One region of the Streptomyces sp. NPDC058045 genome, then DNA from elsewhere that is predicted to be linked to it. Evidence: riboswitches for the same ligand, from Rfam matches in the RefSeq annotation. Region 1 holds a riboswitch; each other region holds the start of a gene.
What was found. A riboswitch is a leader RNA that binds a small molecule or an ion and turns the genes downstream of it on or off. The one in region 1 is predicted to bind cyclic di-AMP.
Positions count from the first base shown of each region.

Region 1 (4,194 bases):
GGCTCGGCACCGTCGCCGGCCGCGCCGACGAACTCTGCCGCTACGCCGTCCTGTTCGGCGATCCGCAGCTCGCGCTCACCGCGGTGCGGCGCGTCCTGGACATCACCGCGGACGAGGTGCGCGACATCGCCCGCGCCCGGCTGCGCCCCGACAACCGCGCGGTCCTGGTGTACGAGCCCGTCATCCCCGCCGGCGAAGAGAACGAGCAGGAAATCGAGCAGGAAACCGAGCTGGAAAACGAGGCGGCGAAGTGACCGAGCAGACCGCACCCGCAGTCGCCATGGAGTTCCACCCGCAGCCGGAGCCGGGCGAGGCCAGGCCCTGGGCGTTCCCCGCGCCCGAGCGCGCCACCCTGGACAACGGCCTCACCGTGCTGCGCTGCCACCGCCCGGGACAGCAGGTGGTCGCCGTGGAGGTGCTGCTGGACAGCCCGCTGGACGCCGAGCCGGCCGGTCTGGACGGAGTGGCGACGATCATGGCGCGCGCCTTCTCCGAGGGCACCGACAAGCACTCCGCGGAGGACTTCGCCGCCGAACTGGAGCGCTGCGGCGCCACGTTCGACGCCCACGCCGACCACCCGGGGGTGCGCCTCTCCCTCGAAGTGCCCGTCTCCCGGCTGCCGAAGGCCCTCGGCCTGCTCGCCGACGCGCTGCGCGCCCCCGCCTTCGACGACAGCGAGGTCGAGCGCCTGGTACGCAACCGCCTGGACGAGATCCCGCACGAGACGGCCAACCCGGCCCGCCGCGCCGCCAAGGAGCTGTCCCGCCGCCTCTTCCCCGCCGACTCCCGGATGTCGCGGCCCCGCCAGGGCACCGAGGAGACCGTCGAGGGCATCGACGCCTCCGCGGTCCGCGCCTTCTACGAGAAGCATGTGCGGCCGGCCACCGCCACCGTCGTCGTGGTCGGCGATCTGGCCGCCACCGATCTGGACGCGATCCTCGCCGACACGCTCGGCGCCTGGACCGGGGACACCGCGCCGGCCCGCCCCGCGCCGCCGATCAGCGCCGACGACACCGGCCGGGTGGTCATCGTGGACCGCCCTGGCGCCGTCCAGACCCAGCTGCTCATCGGCCGGATCGGCGCCGACCGGCACGACCGGGTCTGGCCCGCGCAGGTCCTCGGCACCTACTGCCTGGGCGGCACCCTGACGTCCCGGCTGGACCGGGTGCTGCGCGAGGAGAAGGGCTACACCTACGGGGTGCGGGCCTTCGGGCAGGTGCTGCGGTCCACCGCGCCGTCCGCGGAGGGGAGCACGGGCGGTGCGGCGATGCTCGCCATCTCCGGCTCGGTCGACACGGGCTCCACCGGGCCCGCGCTGGGCGACCTCTGGCAGGTGCTGCGCACCCTGGCCGCGGACGGCCTCACCGACGCGGAGCGCGATGTCGCGGTCCAGAATCTGGTGGGGGTCGCCCCGCTCAAGTACGAGACGGCGGCGGCTGTCGCCTCGACGCTCGCGGAGCAGGTCGAGCAGGGGCTGCCGGACGACTACCAGGGCCGGCTCTACCAGCGGCTCGCGGACACCGGCACGGTGGAGTCCACCGCCGCGGTGGTCAGCGCCTTCCCCGTGGACCGGCTGGTGACGGTCCTGGTGGGCGACGCCGAGCAGATCGCCGAGCCGGTACGGGCGCTCGGCATCGGCGAGGTGTCCGTGGTCACCGGCTGACCACGCCTCCCGGCACGTGCCCCGCCCGCACCCTCAGCGGTGCGGGCGGTGGCGCGTCTCGGAAACCGATGTCCCCTCACATGTCCGAATTAGTACGGACGTTGCCCATCTGTCTGTGGCATACGCCTCAAAAGCGGTGATCCGTTTGTTGCCCGGGAGTTGTCCCGTTTAGCGTCGGTCCGGCTGTTCGTCAGGCAGTACGCCGCGCCCGCGGCACCGGGCAGCCATCGCCGAGTCCCCCGAAGTGTGAACCGGGGGAGCCGGGGACCCACCAGTCCCCCCGGGGTGAATCGGGCGCCGTGCCAGGGCCCGTAGGAGACCTTCCTGCTCCGAACCCGTCAGCTAACCCGGTAGGCGACAGGGAAGGAAAGGACGACATCGCCCCATGGCGTTCACCCGTGCCACCGGGAAGCACAGACGGCCCAGCCGCCTCAACCGCAGCACCGCGCAGGCCGCCGGCATCGCCGCGCTCACCACCACCGGCGTCGTCGGCACGCTCGCCGGACCCGCGCTCGCCGCCGACGAAGGCACCCGGGACACCGGACTCATCCGCGCCGTGGACCTCGGCCAGTCGATGGCCGCTCAGATCGACGACCAGGCCGCCGCGCAGCAGGAGGCCGCCGAGGTCTCCGCCGCTCTGGCGAAGGCGGAGCGGGACGCCCAGCGGCACGCCGCCGAGGCCAAACGGACCGCCGAGGCGAAGGCGAAGAAGATCCGCGCGGCCAAGGCGAAGAAGGCCCGCGAGGCGAAGGAGCGGGCCGCTCGCGCCGCCGAGCGCAAGCGCCTGGGCAGCTATGTCCTGCCGATCACCGGCTCCTATGTCTCCACCGGCTACCACGCCGGCAGTTCCCTGTGGTCCTCCGGCAGCCACACCGGTATCGACTTCCACGCCGCCACCGGCACCCCGGTGCACGCGGTCGGCTCCGGCACCGTGGTCGAGGCCGGCTGGGGCGGCGCCTACGGCAACAACGTGGTGCTGCGGATGCACGACGGCACCTACACCCAGTACGGACACCTCTCGTCCATCGGCGTCTCGGTCGGGCAGACCGTGACACCCGGCCGGCAGCTCGGGCTCTCCGGCGCCACCGGCAATGTGACCGGCCCGCACCTCCACTTCGAGGCCCGCACCGGCCCGGACTACGGCTCCGACATCAACCCGCTGACCTACCTCCGCTCGCACGGCCTCAGCGTCTGACCGTCCCCGCACGGTGAAGCCCCGACTCGACCGAGTCGGGGCTTCACACCTGTGCAGGGCGGCCTCAGACGGTCTCGGGCAGCTCCTCCAGACCCTCCGCGACCAGCTTGGCCAGACGGTCCAGCGCGACCTCCGCACCCTCGGCGTCCGAGGCCAGCAGGATCTCCTCGCCGCCCTGGGCACCCAGGCTCAGCACCGCGAGCATCGACGCGGCGTTGACCGGTGCGCCCCCGGCCTTGGCGATGGTGACGGGAACGCCCGAGGCCGCGGCGGCACGGACGAAGAGGGAGGCGGGGCGGGCGTGAAGACCCTCGGCCCAGCCGACGTTGACGCGGCGCTCAGCCATGTGATGCTGCCCTTCAGGTGTCGCAAAGTTGTCTAGACCAGTGTTGCATACCGTCTGCGGTACCCGGAGAATAGCCGCCCGCCATAGCCCCGCGCCCGGTGTGCAGCCCAAGCCTGCGCCCCCCCGGGCCGGCACCGCTACCCGTACCCTGGGCCCCATGCAGACCCCGTCGGACCGGCACGCCTACCCCGACCACTGGGAGGCCGATGTGGTGCTGCGCGACGGCGGCACCGCACGGATCAGGCCCATCACCCCTGACGACGCCGAGCATCTGACCGACTTCTACGAACAGGTCTCGGACGAGTCGAAGTACCTCCGCTTCTTCGCGCCCTACCCGCGGCTCTCCGACAAGGACGTGCACCGCTTCACCCACCACGACTACGTGGACCGGGTGGGCCTCGCGGCCACCGTCAGCGGCGAGTTCATCGCCACCGTCCGCTACGACCGCATCGACGCCCGGGGCCGGCCCGCCGCCGCACCCGCCGACGAGGCCGAGGTCGCCTTCCTGGTGCAGGACGCCCACCAGGGCCGCGGGGTCGCCTCCGCACTGCTGGAGCACATCGCCGCGGTGGCCCGGGAACGCGGCATCCGCCGCTTCGCCGCAGAGGTGCTGCCCAGCAACATCAAGATGGTCAAGGTCTTCACCGACGCGGGCTACCGGCAGCAGCGCAGCTTCGAAGACGGCGTGGTGCGGCTGGAGTTCGACCTGGAACCCACCGAGGCCTCGCTCGCCGTGCAGCACGCCCGCGAGCAGCGCGCCGAGGCCCGCTCGGTGCAGCGTCTGCTGCGCCCCGGCTCGGTCGCGGTGATCGGCACCGGCCGGGCCCCCGGCGGCGTCGGCCGCAGCGTCCTCGACAACCTCCGCACCGCCGGCTTCACCGGCCGCCTCCACGCCGTCAACCGCGCCTTCGAACCGGACCGCACCGCACTGGACGGGGTCCCCGCCCACCGCTCCCTCGGCGAGATCACCGACCGGGTCGACCTCGCGGT
Region 1 covers NZ_JBHVRR010000018.1:26,694-30,887, reverse strand. The annotation lists gene ACFVST_RS13880 (M16 family metallopeptidase) at 1-254, shown strand, start outside; gene ACFVST_RS13875 (M16 family metallopeptidase) at 281-1,663, shown strand; cyclic di-AMP (ydaO/yuaA leader) riboswitch at 1,882-2,035, shown strand; gene ACFVST_RS13870 (M23 family metallopeptidase) at 2,049-2,858, shown strand; gene ACFVST_RS13865 (HPr family phosphocarrier protein) at 2,923-3,204, opposite strand; gene ACFVST_RS13860 (GNAT family N-acetyltransferase) at 3,362-4,194, shown strand, end outside.

Region 2 (4,194 bases), on a different contig from region 1:
CTCCAGCAGGCGGCTGCGGTTGCGGGCGGCGTCCGCGCGCAACGGGCTCTCGCCGCCGGGCGGGATCACGGGGAGGCCGGACGGTGCGGCGCCGGACCCGGGCGGGGGCGGTGGGAGGCCGGTCATGAACCCAGCGTAACGTCTTTCCGGGATTAAGTGGACCGTGGTCCGGATAGGTGCTACAACTTTAAACGGACCTCGGTCCGGTTGGTAGCCGTCGCCCCGGGGACGGCCCGCCCGTCGTACCGCAGTCCCCTTATCCGCACGCTCCACCGCCCTACCGCCCTACCCACCGATCCGTCCTCGGACGCCCCCGCGCGTATCGATGACGCCCTTGCCTTCAGGAGTCCCCCCATGTCCATACGCATCCTCGCGCTCGTCGGCAGCCTCCGCGCCGGCTCCCACAACCGCCAGTTCGCCGAGACCGCCGTCAAGAACGCGCCCGAGGGCGTCGACATCTCCCTCTACGAGGGCCTGGCCGAACTGCCCTTCTACAACGAGGACATCGACATCGAGGGCAGCGTCCCGGCCGCCGCCGCCAAGCTGCGTGAGGCCGCCGGTCGGGCCGACGCCGTCCTGCTCTTCACCCCCGAGTACAACGGCACCATGCCCGCCGTGCTCAAGAACGCCATCGACTGGCTGTCCCGCCCCTTCGGCGCCGGCGCCCTCAGCGGTCTCCCGGCCGCCGTCGTCGGCACCGCCTTCGGCCAGTACGGCGGGGTGTGGGCGCAGGACGACGCCCGCAAGTCGCTGGGGGTGGCCGGTGCGCATGTGCTGGAGGGCGCCAAGCTGTCCATCCCCGGCTCGGTGACCCGCTTCGCCGAACTCCACCCCGGCGACGACGCCGAGGTGGTGACCGGCCTCACCGAGGTCCTGCGCCACATCACCGAAAAGGCCGAAGCGGCCGCCTGACCGGCCCGGCATCCGGACTCCGTATCCGGCATCCGTAACCGTTGCGCCCCTCCCTGCCCGGGAGGGGCGCAACGGGTTTTTGCTCCCGGTGCGGCCTACATGAACACCCGTACCGGCAGGGCGGCTTCGGGGACGCGGCCCCGTTGCGTGCGATTACATGTGCCATGTCAGGCTATGCGTTGTATGGGCGTTTTAGGGCATTGATGGGGTAAGTGTGCAGTCTGGGTTATCCGGGTAACTTGTGGGCTCATGGCCGTTGTTGGGTGATGCGCGGTGTTGGTCGGGGTCGTGAGATGGGTCACGGGGGAGTGGGCGGTGGTCGAGGGGTGGTGGAATCGGCGGGCCGTCATCTTCCTTTCCCGGATGCAAAGTTGAAGCAAGTGCCCGGAAGTGGAAAAAGCGATCTTTCCTTTTTGGATCATTGCCGCGCATTGTGCTGCGAATTCAGGACTTGTTCGCCCGGATCGGTCTCGCTTACGGTCACGGAACTCCGGACGGAACGCCTAATCCTGCCGCCGACCGGAATCCGTAACCGATCACTTACGGGCAGGAGCGGGGGAACCAGGTAAGTCGCCGTTCTATTGCGGAACGGCTTGGGGTGAAGCCGTGTGCGTCCATACGGCCGGGCATCTCCAGCCCGAACCCGACAGCTCACCTCGCAGGCGCCGGAGAGGAATTCGCCATGCCCGCAAAGGGTAAGCACCGCCGTGCCGGGATCCGTTCGCTGAAGCGCACCCTGGCCGTCGCCGGCACCGGTGGTGCCGCACTCGTCCTGCCGCTGGTCACCGTCGACACGGCATCCGCCACCCCGTCCGCACCGCAGGTCAGCGTCAAGCACACCGCGGCCCACACCGCCGCGGCGAAGTCCGCCGGCACCATCTACGCGGTGGTGCACGGCGATTCGCTTTCGAAGATCGCCCACAAGCACTCGGTACGCGGCGGCTGGCACAAGCTGTACGAGGACAACCGCCGTGCGGTCGGCGGAAATCCGAACCTCATTCACCCCGGACTCAAGCTGACGATCGGTGGGAAGGCCGCCGCGCCCAGCGCCGGAAAGTCCGCCCCGAAGAAGGCCGAAAGCTCCGCGAAGGCCGAGCGTTCCGCCGCCAAGAACCGCGCCAACCGCTCCGAACGGCGCGCCCCGCGCACCGCCACGAAGAGCAAGGTCGTCACCGCTGCCGCGAAGACCTACAGCAACAACCTCGACGGCTGGATCCGGGAATCCCTGGATGTCATGGCGCAGCATGGCATTCCCGGTTCCTACAACGGCATTTACCGCAATATCATCCGCGAGTCCGCCGGTAATCCGATGGCGATCAACAACTGGGACTCCAACGCCGCGAAGGGCACGCCCTCCAAGGGCCTGCTCCAGGTGATCGACCCGACCTTCCAGGCGTACCACGTGCCGGGCACCTCCCTGAACAGCTACGACCCGGTGGCCAACATCGTGGCCGCGTGCAACTACGCCGCCGACCGCTACGGCTCCATCGACAACGTCAACGGCCCCTACTGACAGGCCCGTTGACGGCAGTAACCGGCGTCCCCTCGCCCGACCGGCGCCCCCTTCCCACCGCGGCACACGCGGCGGTGAAGGGGGCGCCGATCGTCGTCAGGGTCCCGGGGGCGCGGTCCGGCCGGTGGCGGGGCGGGCGAGATCGAGGGCCCGGCAGGCCAGCCACAGGTCGTGGCGGGCGCTCGGACTGTGCAGCAGCGAGCGTTCCAGCAGCGCCTCCAGCCGGGTGAGGCGCTTGCGGGCGCCGGGCACGGAGATGCCCAACTCGGCGGCGGTGGACGGCAGATGGGCACTGTGGCGGAGCCAGGAGTGCAGGGTGGCGGCCAGTGCGGCCCCGGCGGGCTCGTCGAGCGGCCGCAGTTCCTCCGCGGCCCAGGCGGCGAACTCGGGGCGGGCCAGCAGATCGTCCAGGACCGGCGCGGGCCCGTCGCCGGCGGTGGCGGGGTGGGGTCTGCCCGGGGTGGCGCGGATCCGGAGGGCGAGGGCCAGCGCCGCCTGGTCGCCGAGCCGCGCCAGGTCCAGCCCGACCAGCTCCTCCACCAGCCGCAGCCGTACCGCCAGTGTGTTGCGGTGGATCTTCAGCTGGCGGACCGCGCGGGAGGAGAACGACAGCCACGAGGAGAGGGTGGCCGCCAACTCCTGCCCGTCGGGGTCCTGGCCACGCCGCGGCACATGGTCGCGCAGCGGGGCCAGCAGCTCGTCCGCCCAGCGCGAGCCGGCCGCCCCGACGAGCAGCGCGGGATCGCCGCCGCTGCCGAACCGGGCCCGCCGCCCGGCCTGTTCACCGGCGACCGCCAGCGCGTGGAAGGCCTGCGCGTAGCCGGTGGCGATGTCGACCAGCGGCACCGGGTGGCTGACCCCGACCACGCAGTCCGCGGCCTCCTCGGTGATCTCCGCGTCCAGTGGTTCCGCGGCCCGGTCGGGCGGCGAGGGGGCGATGACGATCACATGGTGGGAGTAGACGGGGCAGCGCACCACCCAGGCCCGGCCCTGCCACAGCCGCCGGCACACCTCGATCACCGCGTCCCGCCGCGGCTGCGGGCAGCGCACCACGTACAGCGCGGCGTGGTCGGGGAGTTGGGGGCGGAGGGCGCCCGCTATGCGGCGGGCGGCGGAGAGTTGGCCGGTCATCAGGAGGTGCAGGACGGCCTCGCGGTTGCGGGCCTCGGCGAGTTCGACCCGGTGCCGCTGCTCCTGGGCGCGCTCGCTGGTCCAGCACAGTCCCAGCGGCACGGTGAGATCGGCCAGCAGTACGGGAAGCCCCGCCGGTATCGGGGTGCCGATCACCAGGGCGAGCAGCGGGGCGCCGGTGTCCGGGTCGGCGGCCGCGTCCAGCGGCAGCAGGAAGGCGGTGCGGCCGCCACCGCCGAGGGAGACGGAACGCAGTCCGCGGTCGGTGAGCCGGCGGGCGGCGGCCGCGGCCAGTTCCGCCGCCTTCCCGTCCTCGGCCCGGTCGTGCGGGGGATGCCGGGCGAGTTCCCGGCCGTCGGGGGTGAGCAGTGCGGCCCAGCCGCCGGTGCGCCGGACCAGCCAGTCCAGGAGTCCCTTGCTGCCGCCGGAGCGGGCCAGCCGGTTCATCCGGAGCAGGTCCTCGGCACGGCGCCCGCCGTACCCGGCGGCGTCCATGCCACCGCCGTGCCGCGTCCCGCCGCCGTCCACCGCTGCCCCACTCCCGTCCCGGCGCCCCGAGGGTGTTCCTCTCCGGTGAGCGGGTCCGCTATGGCCCAATGGCGCCGGACCTGCGACGATACCGGTTACCTACGGGTTTG
Region 2 covers NZ_JBHVRR010000022.1:71,959-76,152, reverse strand. The annotation lists gene ACFVST_RS16005 (TetR/AcrR family transcriptional regulator) at 1-126, opposite strand, end outside; gene ACFVST_RS16000 (NAD(P)H-dependent oxidoreductase) at 355-912, shown strand; cyclic di-AMP (ydaO/yuaA leader) riboswitch at 1,436-1,590, shown strand; gene ACFVST_RS15995 (transglycosylase SLT domain-containing protein) at 1,595-2,425, shown strand; gene ACFVST_RS15990 (helix-turn-helix domain-containing protein) at 2,522-4,051, opposite strand.
Region 2: another riboswitch for cyclic di-AMP. It lies ahead of ACFVST_RS15995 (transglycosylase SLT domain-containing protein); the one in region 1 lies ahead of ACFVST_RS13870 (M23 family metallopeptidase).

Region 3 (4,194 bases), on a different contig from region 1:
GCGAGGCCCTTGTTCTTCAGGACCTTCTTGAGGGTGTGGTACACCTCGGCGCCCCAGCGCAGCGCCTCGGAGAAGGACTCGGCGCCGATCGGCGCGATCATGAACTCCTGGATGTCGACGTTGGAGTCCGCGTGCGAACCGCCGTTGAGGATGTTCATCATCGGCACCGGCAGCAGGTGCGCGTTGGGGCCGCCGAGGTAGCGGAACAGCGGCAGGTCGCTGGCCTCGGAGGCGGCGTGCGCCACGGCAAGCGAGACGCCGAGGATGGCGTTGGCGCCGAGGGAGCCCTTGTTGTCGGTGGCGTCCAGGTCGAACATCGCCTGGTCGATCAGGCGCTGCTCGGTGGCGTCGTAGCCGACCAGCTCCGGGCCGATCTGCTCGATGACGGCCAGGACGGCCTTCTCGACGCCCTTGCCCTGGTAGCGGTTGGGGTCGCCGTCGCGGAGCTCGACGGCCTCGAAGGCACCGGTGGAGGCACCGGACGGGACGGCGGCACGGCCGGTGCTGCCGTCGTCGAGGCCGACCTCGACCTCGACCGTGGGGTTGCCTCGGGAGTCCAGGATTTCCCGGGCTACGACGACGTCGATGGACGGCACGAGCATCTCCTTCTGGGATGTGACGCTGGAGGTGCGGGGTCGGAGCCGGATCGCCCTCGCCCCGCGGCACGAGCCTAACCGGCCCGCGGCGGTCGGTCCGCCGCCCGCCCGTCCCCTGGGACGAAATCAGGCCCGAATGATCCGGAACCAGGGCAAAGTCCACATGGTTTCCGGCCGCTTCCCGACCGGCGTCCGGCTGGATTCCGGGCGCTCTCCGACTGGTGGCGCAGGGGCGGGGGCGCGCACACGGACGGCCTCGCCCCGGCACGTGCGGGGGGTGTCACGCGCCGGGGCGAGGGCCGGTCATGGAGTGCGCCGCGGGGTGGTTCAGCTCAGGTGGAGCTGCTGGCCCGGGTAGATGAAGTCGGCGTCGTCGATGATGTCGTCGTTCAGCTTGAACAGCTTCTGCCAGCCGCCCTCGACATGGTGCGCCTTGGCGATCTTGCTGAGGGTGTCGCCCTTCTTCACCTTGTACTCGCCGTCGCCCTTCTTGACCTTCTTGCCGGTCGGGGTCTCGACGGTCTTCTTCTGGCTGGGCGCCGCACGGTGCTCGGAGCGGTCCGCGTGCTTCGGCGCCGCCGGGCGGGTCTGCTCCTGCTTCGGGGCCTGCTGCTGCGGCGCCTGCGGCTTGGGCGCCTGCTGCGAACCGCCGCCGTACGGGGTGCTGGACAGGCCGGTACCGCAGTTCGGCCAGGCGCCCTTGCCCTGACCAGCGAGGACCTTCTCACCGACGGCGATCTGCTGCGCCTTGGTGGCCTGGTCGGCACGCGGCGCGTACTGGGTGCCGCCGTACGCGGCCCAGGTGGAGCTGGTGAACTGCAGGCCGCCGTAGAAGCCGTTGCCGGTGTTGATCGACCAGTTGCCGCCGGATTCGCACTGGGCGACCTGGTCCCACTCGGAGGCGGTGGCGGCGGAGGCCGAACCGGCGGCCATCAGCGGCACGGCCACGGCGGCACCGGTGACACCGACGAGCGCGGCGACCCGGGTGGTCTTCGAAGGACGGCGGTGCTTGCCCTTGGAACGCAGCATGAAGTGATCCCCTCACCGACGCCTGCGAGGTGAGCTGTCGGGTTCGGGCCGGTGGGTCTCCCGGGCTCGCTTCCGAGCCACCGGGAGGATTGCCCGGCCGTGCGACCTGGCGCACGGCTTCACCCCCAGCCGGACCTGACCTTCCGTCGGGCGGCTGCGCGTCTCCGCTCAGCCCTCCAACGGCCGGGCCCGGCACTTACCTTGGGTCCCCCGCTCCTGCCTTCGGCGCTTGACGCGACGACTGTTCCCGTTCGGACGCCGGCAGGATTCGGCGGGGCGTCCGAGGGTGCCCGCGGTGGCGAGCGGTCTCGACCGTAAGCAGCCCGGGGCGGGAAATTCAAAGACGATCAGGGCTTCTGAGACTCATCTCTCACCGATCCCAAAACGGGCATCCAGTGGCGAACTACCGCTGCGTTTCGCCCGATTCAAGACGAAGATCAAGGGTCTGGCCAGGCACGATCAGGTCCGGATCGCTCCCCACGATTCCCTCGTTCCGCTCATACAGCGCGGACCATCCGCCCTCGACCCCGTGGTCACCCGCGATGGCCCACAACGTGTCCCCGGGACGCACCTTGTACGTTCCGTCCCCTTCATCCGTTTCACCCGTTCCCTCGCCATGCGCCTGGTCACGGGAGGCGTGGCGGCCGGACGAGTCGCGGGCCCCGCCCTCGTCGGCGGCGCCACCGCGGTGGCGGCCGGAACCGGCCGGGTCGGCGGACGTGGGGCCGCCGGAGGGGTGGGCGGATTCGGCGGGGGCGGATTCGGTGGGCGCGGCCGAAGTGCCGTCCGCGGGGCGAGAGTTGTCGGAAGTGTCGCCTTCGCGGTGGTTCTTGTCTGCGGAACCGGTGGACGGAGTGGAGGAGCCCGCGGGGTCGGCGGCATCGGTGGAGCCGGAGGAGTCCGGCGAGGGGGATGAGTCGGGCAACTGGGACGAGTCCGGCGATCCGGAGGCTTCAGGCTTGTCGCTGGCGGTACCGGAGTCATCGGAGCCGCCGGAACCTCCTGACGTCTCGGGGGAAGCGGACGAACTGGGCGAAGCGGACTCGGCGGTGGCGCCCGGGTCCACCCCCACGCCCCCAGCGATCTTGCCGAGCCCCGGCACCAGCGCACAACTCGGCCACGCCTGCGGCCCCTTGTCGGCCAGCACCTTCTGCGCCACGGCTATCTGCTGAGACCGGCTCGCCAGATCCGCCCGCGGCGCGAAATCAAGACCGCCGTACGACTCCCACACCTTCTGCGAAAGCTGAAGCCCCCCGTAGTAGCCGTTGTGCTCGTTCGCACTCCACGATCCGCCGCTCTCACAGTCGGCGAGGCGATCCCAGGTCGCAGCGGTCGCCGCGTGCGCGCCGGAGGCGCCCAGCAGCGGGATGGCGATGGCGGAGCCGGCCACCCCCGCCGCGACGACGAGAGCAGGGGCCTGGCGGGGGCGGCGGTGCCGACCGTTCCCGGAAAGCATCTGATTGCCTTTCGCGTGACAGAGGTGACAACCAAGGCGACAACTCACCCAGGTCACCAGTGAACGTAGCCGGGTCGAACACCTGTCACAAGTCGATGCATCAGCGATAACGCACACATCACATTCATGACGGCACGTCAGAAACCCTCTGACCAGCGGACGGTGTGAACTCCACCGGCAACGTCCGCAAACCCCGCATGATCAACCCGCCCCGCCACCGCAGATCGGACAAATCCACCGCCAACCGCAGATCGGGAAGGCGCCGCAACAACGTCCCCAACGCCACCCTGCCCTCCAACCGCGCCAACGGCGCCCCCAGGCAGTAGTGGATCCCGTGCCCGTATCCCAGATGCTGATTGTCCACCCGCGCCAGATCCAGCAACTCAGGCCCCTCGAACCGCTCCGGATCCCGATCCGCCGCAGCCAGCACCACCAACACCGGATCACCCGCCGCAATACGCTGCCCACCCAGCACCAACGGCTCCCGCGCGAAACGCCACGTCGCCATCTCCACCGGCCCGTCAAAACGCAGCAGTTCCTCGACCCCCGTCTCCAGCAACGCCTCCCCCGCATCCCCGGAAACCAGCGCCGACTGCAACAACCCCCGCTGCTCCGGATGCGTCAGCAACGCGAACACCCCGTTGCCGATGAGATTCACCGTCGTCTCAAAACCGGCGAACAGCAGAATGAACGCCATCGCCGCCGCCTCGTTCTCGGTGAGATGCTCCCCGTGATCCGAAGCACGGATCAGACCAGAAATCAGATCGTCACCGGGATCCTCCCGCTTCCGGTGAATCAACTCAGCGAGATACCCCCGCATCTTCTTCACCGACCTGGCCACCCCACCCCGCGGACCCTTCCCATGGCGGATCATCATCCCCGCCCAGTCACGGAAGTCATCCTGATCCTCCCGCGGCACCCCCAGCAGATCGCACACCGCATAGATCGGCAGCGGAAAAGCAAACTCATGAATAAGATCCGCCTCCCCCCGCACCGCGAAAGCATCGATCAGACCATCCGTCAACTCCTGTACTCGCGGCGCGAATTCAGCCACCCGCCGAGGAGTGAACGCCTTCGACACCAGCCGACGCAACCGCGTGTGATCCGGCGGAT
Region 3 covers NZ_JBHVRR010000010.1:28,954-33,147, forward strand. The annotation lists gene eno (phosphopyruvate hydratase) at 1-602, opposite strand, end outside; gene ACFVST_RS08920 (transglycosylase family protein) at 924-1,625, opposite strand; cyclic di-AMP (ydaO/yuaA leader) riboswitch at 1,630-1,863, opposite strand; gene ACFVST_RS08925 (transglycosylase family protein) at 2,029-3,081, opposite strand; gene ACFVST_RS08930 (cytochrome P450) at 3,206-4,194, opposite strand, start outside.
Region 3: another riboswitch for cyclic di-AMP. It lies ahead of ACFVST_RS08920 (transglycosylase family protein); the one in region 1 lies ahead of ACFVST_RS13870 (M23 family metallopeptidase).